3 regions of the Methylotuvimicrobium sp. genome follow, and region 1 is predicted to be linked to each of the others. Evidence: riboswitches for the same ligand, from Rfam matches in the RefSeq annotation. Region 1 holds a riboswitch; each other region holds the start of a gene.
What was found. A riboswitch is a leader RNA that binds a small molecule or an ion and turns the genes downstream of it on or off. The one in region 1 is predicted to bind cyclic di-GMP.
Positions count from the first base shown of each region.

Region 2: another riboswitch for cyclic di-GMP. It lies ahead of ACRJJO_RS05985 (VPLPA-CTERM sorting domain-containing protein); the one in region 1 lies ahead of ACRJJO_RS15540 (hypothetical protein).
Region 3: another riboswitch for cyclic di-GMP. It lies ahead of ACRJJO_RS15765 (hypothetical protein); the one in region 1 lies ahead of ACRJJO_RS15540 (hypothetical protein).

Region 1 is NZ_JBNGHF010000034.1:34,024-37,303, reverse strand. It holds gene ACRJJO_RS15550 (hypothetical protein) at 1-386, opposite strand, end outside; gene ACRJJO_RS15545 (hypothetical protein) at 775-1,248, opposite strand; cyclic di-GMP riboswitch class I at 1,861-1,946, shown strand; gene ACRJJO_RS15540 (hypothetical protein) at 2,013-2,822, shown strand; gene ACRJJO_RS15535 (hypothetical protein) at 2,896-3,280, shown strand, end outside.
Region 2 is NZ_JBNGHF010000008.1:56,455-59,734, reverse strand. It holds gene tilS (tRNA lysidine(34) synthetase TilS) at 1-347, opposite strand, end outside; cyclic di-GMP riboswitch class I at 1,298-1,379, shown strand; gene ACRJJO_RS05985 (VPLPA-CTERM sorting domain-containing protein) at 1,523-2,200, shown strand; gene ACRJJO_RS05980 (hypothetical protein) at 2,540-2,791, shown strand; gene ACRJJO_RS05975 (radical SAM protein) at 2,977-3,280, opposite strand, start outside.
Region 3 is NZ_JBNGHF010000036.1:3,438-6,717, reverse strand. It holds gene ACRJJO_RS15770 (hypothetical protein) at 1-655, opposite strand, end outside; gene ACRJJO_RS15765 (hypothetical protein) at 851-1,603, opposite strand; cyclic di-GMP riboswitch class I at 1,629-1,718, opposite strand; gene gspE (type II secretion system ATPase GspE) at 2,706-3,280, shown strand, end outside.

The sequences.
Region 1 (3,280 bases):
GTCACTTGCCTGCCGGCGACCTGTTCGGCTCGCGTATCGGTTGTCGCGATCAAAAAGCCGAGGCACAAAGCAAGAAAAACCGGCGTTTTTTGCCGCCGGTCGGCATAAAACGTTGCCGAACTTAATGTTCTGGCATCCTCCTTCAGAAAAATATCATGATGCCGCGCAATCTCGATTAGAGCTTGATAAGCTTTAGGATTTTTTAAACTAAGGTGGTTGGCGCAGACTAAGGACCGCTGCCCGTCAATTAGGCAAGGATGCAAATAATTGCAATCGGCGAAGCGGATGGCCCAATTTCTAAGCTTATCGACTAATAATTCATCATCTTGGGACTGGCCGTCGATTGGGCTAAGAAAAATGCGGTTAATAGCCGATAGAGCATCCATAAAATTCTCGAAGAATCTAAAAGTTACTGTTAGTTTAGTTCCAAATAGTAGTTATTGCTTTGTGCAAAGCGATCGTAAGTATGGATGACCAATCGATTACGAATTTATGTTTTAGATATGTCCATTTTCGCTTTAGTAGTTAATTGCTGTTTTCCCGCTTTTTAAACTCATAATATTTTTGAAATTGTTGTTGTTCATAGGCTATTAAGCCTAGGTGTAGGGTGCGCATCGCGCACCTGGGTCGGGCTCTTGTCGGTTCGGCACCGTGGAACGGTGCGCGATGCGCACCCTACGGAGCTATTAGCTTAGTTCCAAATAGTAGTTAGCGCAAAACGATCGGAAGCTTTCATAAACCCATGAGCTACGAATTCATGATTTAGGTATGGCTTCAATTCGATGATTGGGTTTGCGTGTCGGAACTATCCTGAAGCGACGGCGATTGATATTTCTCAAGTAAATATTGCTTCAGCCAGGTTTCGGTATCGACATCGGATTGAGGACTATCGTCGATTTTTTGCAAGCGTTGTTTTACTAAGTGTTGCGGCGTTAATAGCAACTCGATATCTGACATTGCGACAAACTTATCCGGGTGAACATTGTTGCCGTTTAGGATGTTGAAGAGCTGATGTTTTTTTAAGGATAGGCTGCCAATTAATTCCTCGCGAATGTCCAGCATAAGGGGTAGCAAATCGCTGCCGCTAAAGTCGTCTTCATGCAAGCACTTAAAGCGCTTTAGCATGTAGTTGATCGCAAAACGGTAAATATCCGACTCCCGCACATAAAACCGCGAAGCGGTGGCTTGAACCGCGTTACGAATACTGTTCTCGATACGCAGTGAAATGATGTGTTTCAGTTCGCTCAATTTCTTATACCTAATTCAAAAATATTTCGGATTGACTAACGGAACGTAGTTATTCACATCCCCCTATCGTTCCAACGCTCCAGCGTGGGAACGATAATTGCCGGGTGGCTGAATATTAACAACGGAACGGCTTGAAAACGGCAAAAGTTATGTATTTCTATCCTAGAAAGATGAAGTTGGCATGTGTTGTAGACCGTTCGTGCTGAGTTAAGTCGAAGCATGAAGGGTCTACAACACTTTCACCGGCTTGGTGAAGTCTCAAATGATCTTTTTAGGTTTATGGGTTTTTGGATATATGGATATGCGTATCAAGTCGAACCTTTTAAACATAAACGAAAAATATGACAGAAATGCGACAATTCAAAACAGTCGGCGCATTAACGGCGTTAGTTGTTTAAAACGTAATACGTTTCATGAAAATTTAACGAAGCTGTAAAACTTTTGAACTAATGACTATGAAAAAATATGCGCAAGTTGAAACTTTGCGGATGCGGAGTGGATCCGGCGAGGGGGAGTGGGGCCGGCGAAGGCAATCATAACATGGGCGGTACTGATTGCCAGCGATTTAACAAGGAATAGGCAGTTTCCGGTTTTAGCCGGATATGCCGGGTGTGAAGATGTTGCCAAACTCGCCGCGAGGCGGGGACGGAAAGCTGCGGGTCTCTTATCAAGTATCAAGAGATAGCCGGGCCGCGACCATTTACTAGGAATGGCCATGTACCCCGGTTTGGTTTTTGTTAACAGACTTTACGAGGATATTTTTTATGAATTTATTAGGTAAATCTCTAGCGGTCGGCGCGATGGCGTTGGTTGCGACAGGTGCTCAAGCGAGAATCGCCGGGGTTAAATTGACCGGTTTCGAAAACGATCCGCGTGGCTCCGAGCTTTTTCTGAGCGTTTACAATCCGGATGCGCAAATTTCATATGCAATGGATTTAGGTATCCGGCATGCTGATTTTTTGGATAATCCGCAAGCAATGAATCACTCGATCAACACCGATGCATTCAGCCAGTTTATGGCCGCAACCTCGCCAGGTGACAGGGTGATCTATAACATTGCCTCGGCTCACAATTCATTCGTCGATTTCGATAGCGTGAATTATTTGGGCATTTTAATGACATCCAAAAATGAAATTACTGTCGGCCCTTTCGACCGTTTTTCAGGTTCGTCATCAACACTTGATCAACATATCGACCAATTGAATGCAAGATCGGGCGAATTGACCGGCACCAATCAACAAATCGGCGATAAAGCGGTCAATTTAGATTCTTATTCGGCGCCTGGGCAAAGCGGTTATTTTCCGACAACTTGGGGTTCGAACATTGGTAATTCTTTCTCAGGTAATCTTTCGTCGTCAGCAGGCGAATCGACAGGGTTTTGGTGGTGGGGCTTCGACATGGATCCCAATACGTTCGAGTTGACAGAGAAGGCGGTTTACCTCGGCGATTGGAACTTTTCGATTGAAAATGGCAGCGCTTCATTGAATTTCGCGCCGGTTCCCGTTCCAGCGGCGGTATGGTTTTTCGGCACGGGTCTGATGGGCTTGATCGCTGCCAAACGCCGTAAAGCATAAGAAAATCATTCAAGCATACCCGGATGCAGGTCCGGGAGTTTTTTACACTCATACCTACATAAAGAGAATGGTCATGAAAAAAAATATCGTAACGGCCGCCTTGGGCGCGGCTTTGATTGCCGGTTTTTCCGGCACGGCTTCGGCGTGGACGCCAAGCGATGTACCCGATTTACGAATCAACATGTCGGGTGCCACTGCAATGGATAACTCTATCACCTCCCTGTTCACCAGCTTGTGTGATGCGGGTACTTTGCATAGCTATTTCAACGATGGTCCGAATCCGGGTAATCGTTACCGTGCCTTTTTCTGTACCTTGAGTCCGGATAAAGTCGACGGTTTATCGGCTAGCCAAAAAGTGTTGTTTGTCAAACGTTCCGCCGGCGGTTCCGCCCAAGGCGTCAATCCGCTGATCGATCAACAGCGCTTGGAAGCGATGAATATCTTTAACAATAATTGCA
Region 2 (3,280 bases), on a different contig from region 1:
ACGTCGTTTTCCGAAAGCAAAGCCTTTAAGGCGTCATACCGCGCATTCCTGGCCGCTTCCTCGGGGCTTTCGCGCCCGGCGCTTCGCGCATCGACATGAATTTCGACAAAATCAACACCCAATTGCTTAGCGACCGACCGGCAATGACTTGGCCAAGCATCGCCTACCGCTTGCAAACCGTGATGTATATGAACCGCGGTAATTTTATTTTGTAGAGAAGATATCGAAGCACAAAGATGTAACAACACATGCGAATCTACACCGCCGCTATAGGCAATATAAACTTGTTGCGGCGATTTTAATTTTTGCAGGCCTAATTCAACGACTCGCGATTCTAGTTGAAGCATTTAAGATACCAATTATGAGCTAATATTTAGGCGCAGGATCGACAACATTCTTGACACTTAACCATTGCCGATTTCCCCCCAGCGTTTCATACGCAAATGCCGAAATTACATGCCTGACAGGTAAAATCACACAAAGAGCAGCGCGCCATTTTAATAACAAACTTTGTCAAGTTATTTTACAATTTCAGCCGCACTAAATCCTGATCCTCTTTGAGCCTAGGCCTTAACAACAATCTATTCGCTCCGCCAACAAAACATCGAAGTAAAAATGATATCTCAGCACGTTAAAATATGTAAAACCATCTTATCAATTAGTCATAGCTCATTTAAAAGCAGTCACTTACAGACTATAAACTGCACTTAATTGTCAATATTTTTTACAAAAGAAAGATTTTTGCGATTAAAACAATGACCATACTGCTCACAACGTTTTGATTATAATAATTTTCTAATATTTGGTATAAGTATTGCTTTTTATAATAAAGGTCGTAGAAACTTTCATGATGAAACGATTCGGAGCCATTGTAGTAAAATTGAACACATATCGAGAAAAGAATTTAGCTTTTCTTAATGGAAATGTAATATTTTAGTAGTATCGTCAGTATCGTGAAGTAGATATCAGTTTTTTTGTGAAAGTACAATGCCGGCTCCGAAGAGGATGCCGTTGCTCGATCGACAGGCGTCGGCGGCAGGGCAGATTTTTGCTCCTGCAAAATCTGCATTCATGCCATCCATGGCAATCAGTCGCCGCCGTCGAGCCTACATGGACGTATTCACGGCGTCCTGTCGGGCGAGTGACCGCATCCTCCGCCACGCCTCGAACTTTCATTTGCCGGGGCGATGAAGGCTTCTTCATGATCGTTACTATTGAAATTGACTAAATCGAACTTTACGAAAAACGTGTTTGGCGGATTCTTTACGCGAGTACGCCAAACACAGCAGAGAAATTTTTAAGAGAAAGCCTCACCCGTTGTAAAGCGGGGCCGGAAAGTTACGGATCTTTAATATTTTAAAGATGGCCGGACTACCTTAAATTGTTAGTGAGATTTTTAATGTCATGCATCTTTTTGTTGCAACCATTATTTCAAAGTCAATATTGCTCTTTGACTAATTTGGCCTAGCTTTTTCACCATGTAATTTTTTGACTTTACTCTTAATCACAAGGAGTTTTTTTCATGTTTAGAATAACCAAGTTTGTTTTAATATCATTTATTTATCTTTTTACGGGGAGTGCGCAAGCAAGCCTAGTCACCTTATACGGCAATTCTGTTTCGTTTGAATTTGATAGTACGCTTACCGGTTTATTCGGTTCAGCTAATGTTTCAGGCGACACTTTATACTTTACCCCAACAGCATTCACCGCTACCGCCTTGAATACTGCCGGCGTCGACATGACCAACGATACCGTTAACATCAAAGTCCAAGCATTGAACCCACAACATCAAATAAATACCGTTTCAGTTATTGAAAAAGGCGATTATTTTAGTTTTGGCAATTCAACTCTTGTTGGAGTAGGAGGTCAAGTTCGCGCTTTCGATATTGAAAATCCATCCTTTGACACTACCGAAAGTATCGTTGCTAATGATGCATTTACTCAAACTGCGTTCTTGCAAACCAATAACTGGCAGGCAGATACCATTTTAGATACCACTTCTTTCAATAGCGGATATCTGAATATCACAATCCAAAATCTTCTAGGTGCTATAAGCACAACACTTGGAGAAGCGGCTTTCATTGAAAAAAAATATGTTGGCCTAAACGTCACAGCAGTCCCATTACCGGCAAGCATCTGGTTACTAGGTGCCGCTTTGGTTGGCCTTATTTCTTCTACAAAACGCAGACAAACAATCTAATTGCTCAAGCGTTAGCGGGAGCAAATTCGCTTCCGCTTTTCTTGAAACGACCCCTTCAAAATAAACCGCCTGCCATAACTCAATGCCGAACTGACCTTCTGTTGGATTAGGCGCCTCGTTGAGCTGAACTACCATCGGCAGCAAGAATACCTGCCATCGCCAAAAAAAATCTCATACCTTTTAATCTAAGAAACGTGAAATAACGCTCGGACAAAACAACATAAAAGAGCTATTGTTCGACTTAAAGCGAAGCAATAAAGAAGCATACAATTGATTTTAAAAGACTAAAATTAGTTTATATAATTCCACTAAGCGCTCATACTTCACGAGGGTTTTACCATGGACATTTCACCAACAAACAGCGCATTGAACCTCATCAACGGCGCACAACATAAATCAGCCGAAGCGGCTCACAAAATTGCTGCATTACCGATAAAAAACGATGAAGTAGGCAGCTCCGAATTCAAGTCTGAAGACATTATTAAACCGGTACTCAGCTTAAAAGAAGCTGAATTCGAAACATCTGCCGCCGTTAAAATTCTCGAAACCGAGAAAAAAACGATAGGAAGTCTTTTAGATATTAAGGCTTAAATCCGGCTTCAGAGCAAAAAATGATTTTCAACCGAGAAACTAAATCTTAGTTTACAGCCTTCTTCGGTCGTATCGCTGGATGTCGGGTGCGCTATATTATCCGATAACGCCCATTCCCCGACCCGACGCCATTCACCTCTCCCCGCTAACAATTTACCCAAAGCCATCAACCCGAAACTAGGCAACTAACAATCTACCCGAACCTCGAAACCAAGCGCTCTGATCTCGCCCGCAAAATGTCGCATGAGTTCCGGTGACAACGGCTTCATTTTAGCCGCTTCCGGCTGCATCGATGGGCGCGCAATTGTATAAAGCATAATTTTACCAATCGCCACACCATCGTTCTTGATTCTTTTTAAAAATTGCAAATACGCGTTTTTTTCCACGTCGGTCAATCCCTGCCCGGAATAATCGACTAGGCAAGTTTGAATTTTAGTCTGACAGATTGCGGCCGAAATCTTTAGATTTCTTAATGCCGACTCCATCGTT
Region 3 (3,280 bases), on a different contig from region 1:
GGCCGTTGTCGCGAACCGCTTTCGATTTTTGCCACCATTTATTCACAGGGTAGCCGGATTTCGATAGGGTTTGTAAGCCGTAATCATAGATTTCATAGAATTGGCCCGGGCCGTAAGTGTTGCCATGGTAAAAGTCTTTGATGGCAGCGCTATAGAATGTGTCAGGTCTTCCGTTTTGGCCGGCAACTCTTAGAGAGGTTCTTTCGTTGACCATCAAGTTATTAAGATGGTTGTAAGTGTATCTACCGCGCAGGTTATCTACGGCAACGTTGTTCAAGATCCCAGCAATTGGAGCTTGTGTGACGTCGATGTTTTGACCAAAACCGGGAACCGGTGCTTGCAGGGCTGCTTCAAGCCTAACGCCATTGAATGTTTGAACTTCGAGTTGATTAATGCCGTTGCCGTCAGAGTAGGCCGATACGGGCACCGAAAAAGGCGTACATCCTTTTACATAAACAAGCGCCTCGGTGGCTTGCATGAGGCCTTCGTAAAGAGCGAAAGCCGCTCTTTCAGTGTCTCTCATATTGGTCATATTCAACAGAGGAGCTGCAGGTCCATTGTTGTATATGGCAGGAGCACCTGGAGGGTTGGCGCTGGCCAGGGTTGAAATGCCGAGCAATACGGCTGCTGCTGTGGTGGTGATTTTAGTTTTCATAAGAAACTCCTTTACTTTAAATTTAAAGTATGGTTGCCATGATTGTTATGGTAATCGCCGCATCCATGGCAAATGCGGTGATTAAAAGAGCTAAGTGCTCAATTTTATTAATTTATTTTTTCTCAGATTAATTACCTGCTGATGCAGGCTGATAATCTGTATTACGCTTGAATGTCTTCGATTTCATCGTTTACATTAAGCAAGCTTTCTGCGCCAGGAAGTCACCAGTCCGATCATTGCTGTGCCCATCAGCCAAATAGCCCCTGGAACAGGTACATTGCTAACTGGTGCCGAACATGTAGTGCAACTAGTGCCCATTACTTCAAAAAGATATGGCGATCCGTGTGCTCCGAGTGGATTCCAATAAGCGGCATAATACTGACCGTCATGGCCGGCACCGTTATAAGACCATTCAATGGGAAACGACAGGCTTTCATTGGTGAGAAAGAGCCAATAGGCTGTGTTTGGTTGTAAAAGCGCCGCTTCATTGGGATCTTGCGACGGTGCGTCGAACCAAACGTCATTGCCGCCAAAATGTTCCAGCTGCACAAAGCTGTCGGGTATCGATAAGTCGAACAGTTTGTCTCCAGGAATGTGGGTATCCCCTCCCAAAAAGTTATTGCTATAAACAGCTAGCGATATACCGTAGTTTCCGGATGAATCCTTAAGAGAGACGAGGTCGCCTGAAAAGTGACCGCCGGACGCTAAAGATAGACGGACGCTGTCTAATAAGCAGCCATTAGGGCAATTAAAAGGATCTACCGTAAATCGGCCGGCTGCCCAATCAGGTTCGCCGTCCTCAAAAAAGGGCGCTACAAGCGATTCGCCGCCGGAATATCCAAAAGGGAAGGTGTCGTAGATAGAAACTGATGCGGAAGCGGTACCGGCAAAAAGGCCCAGTGCAACGGCAGCGCTTAATTTTTTTAACGGTGCTTTAATTTTCAACATAATTACCTCTAATATGTTTGAAATTAAGTGCGGCCAGACTATCTGATGCAAAATGGAAGGTATCAGATTCTTGGCTTTCCGCCCCCGCCTCGCGACGGGTAAGGCTTTTAACTTAATAGAGCTAAAAAATCCCTATTGTTTCAAGTTATCTGGCCCGGGCAGTTAAATAGATCTGTCGAGCCGTCATAATCCAGGCATTATCCCAAATGCCTCATAAATTATTCGTTAGTTTCGTTAAAAAGCGCTTAAGGTAGAAAGTAATTCATACGTTAAATGCGCTTCAGCTTGCCATATAGTTGGTGCTTGTAATTGGCAAGGTATTTTTTTGTTTTCGCATAAAGCACTTGCATAGAGCGTGCCATCAGTCGATTTTGTTCCTTTAAGGCATTGAATTGTCAATTAAATAAAATGTATTTTGTGACGGAGGGCGCGTTTATTTTGGTAGCTGCATTTCGTGATGTAAAAATTATTGACAGTTTTATGTCTTAACAAAAGCTTAAAACGATTAAATCCGCCAAACGTCAAGAAAAGAAAATATGCATTGTTAATGAGAAGTAGCAGCGTTTGCAGGGAAAATTTTGTAAACAACTGAAAGACAAGGAAAGTATGGGGCGTCATTACAGGCTGTTTTGTTCTTTGGGGCGCTTAGGCTTGCCGAAGGGCTGGGGGAAAAGGATGATGTAAAAAATTTTGACGAATGATGCAATAAATTGGTCCAACTTAAAAACTGGATCTGATTTTGCTTGCAAAAGAATAAAGGCGGATGTTAGTTGGCTTGTTTTTTTGCTTAATCGTTAATAAATTAATGTACGGAAAAACAGTTACATATGAATGTCTGGGTATTTTTGGGAGTCTTGAAAGGCTAAATGATTTGCTTTGAGATAAGTGTTAAATATTCTGACATAAGGCCGGATAAGAGAAGCTTATCTCGATACGGATAAAATATTTTGACTCGTAAGGGCTTGGTTATTTCATAGTATTGAAATAGGTTATTATTGGTCTTGGGGCTTATCGAAGCATTGTTCTCAAGTTTTATTAACCTCAGCTTTAATTGCACCCATGGTTTATAATCTGCCCGAATCTATATAGCCAGGACTGTTCAATGGATTACTCAATTGCCAAGTACGCGCCTGAATACCACCCCTTTCTTAGTTATTTACAGCACCAAGATAAATTGACCGATGCCGAGTTAAAAAAGGTCGATCGAGTCATGCAGTCGACCGTGGCCGAAACCTTGCCGCACTTATTGATTAAACTCGGTATTTGTTCGGAAAGCGATATCGCGGAAGCTTTTATTGTAACGCATGACATAGAAAAAGTCGGGGTCGAGGATTACCCGCTTGAAACGCCTTTGTCTAATGATGTGTCCCTGCGATTTCTGAAACAATTTCATGTAATCGGTTTACGCGATACCGATGATGCAATTCACGTTGCGGTAATGGATCCGGAAAATCGCTTTGTGTTGGATGCGTTGAAACTGGCAACCGGCAAGCCGATTATTGCGAAAGTCGGACTGATGTCGGAAATCGATGCCGCGCTCGAACTGCAATATGGCGAAGGTAAATCCCAAATGGATAAGCTATTTGCCAATCTCGAGACAGACGAGATTGGCGAAGAGGATCTGGAACACCTTAAAGATATGGCGAGTGAAGCGCCGGTTATCAAAATGGTTAATCT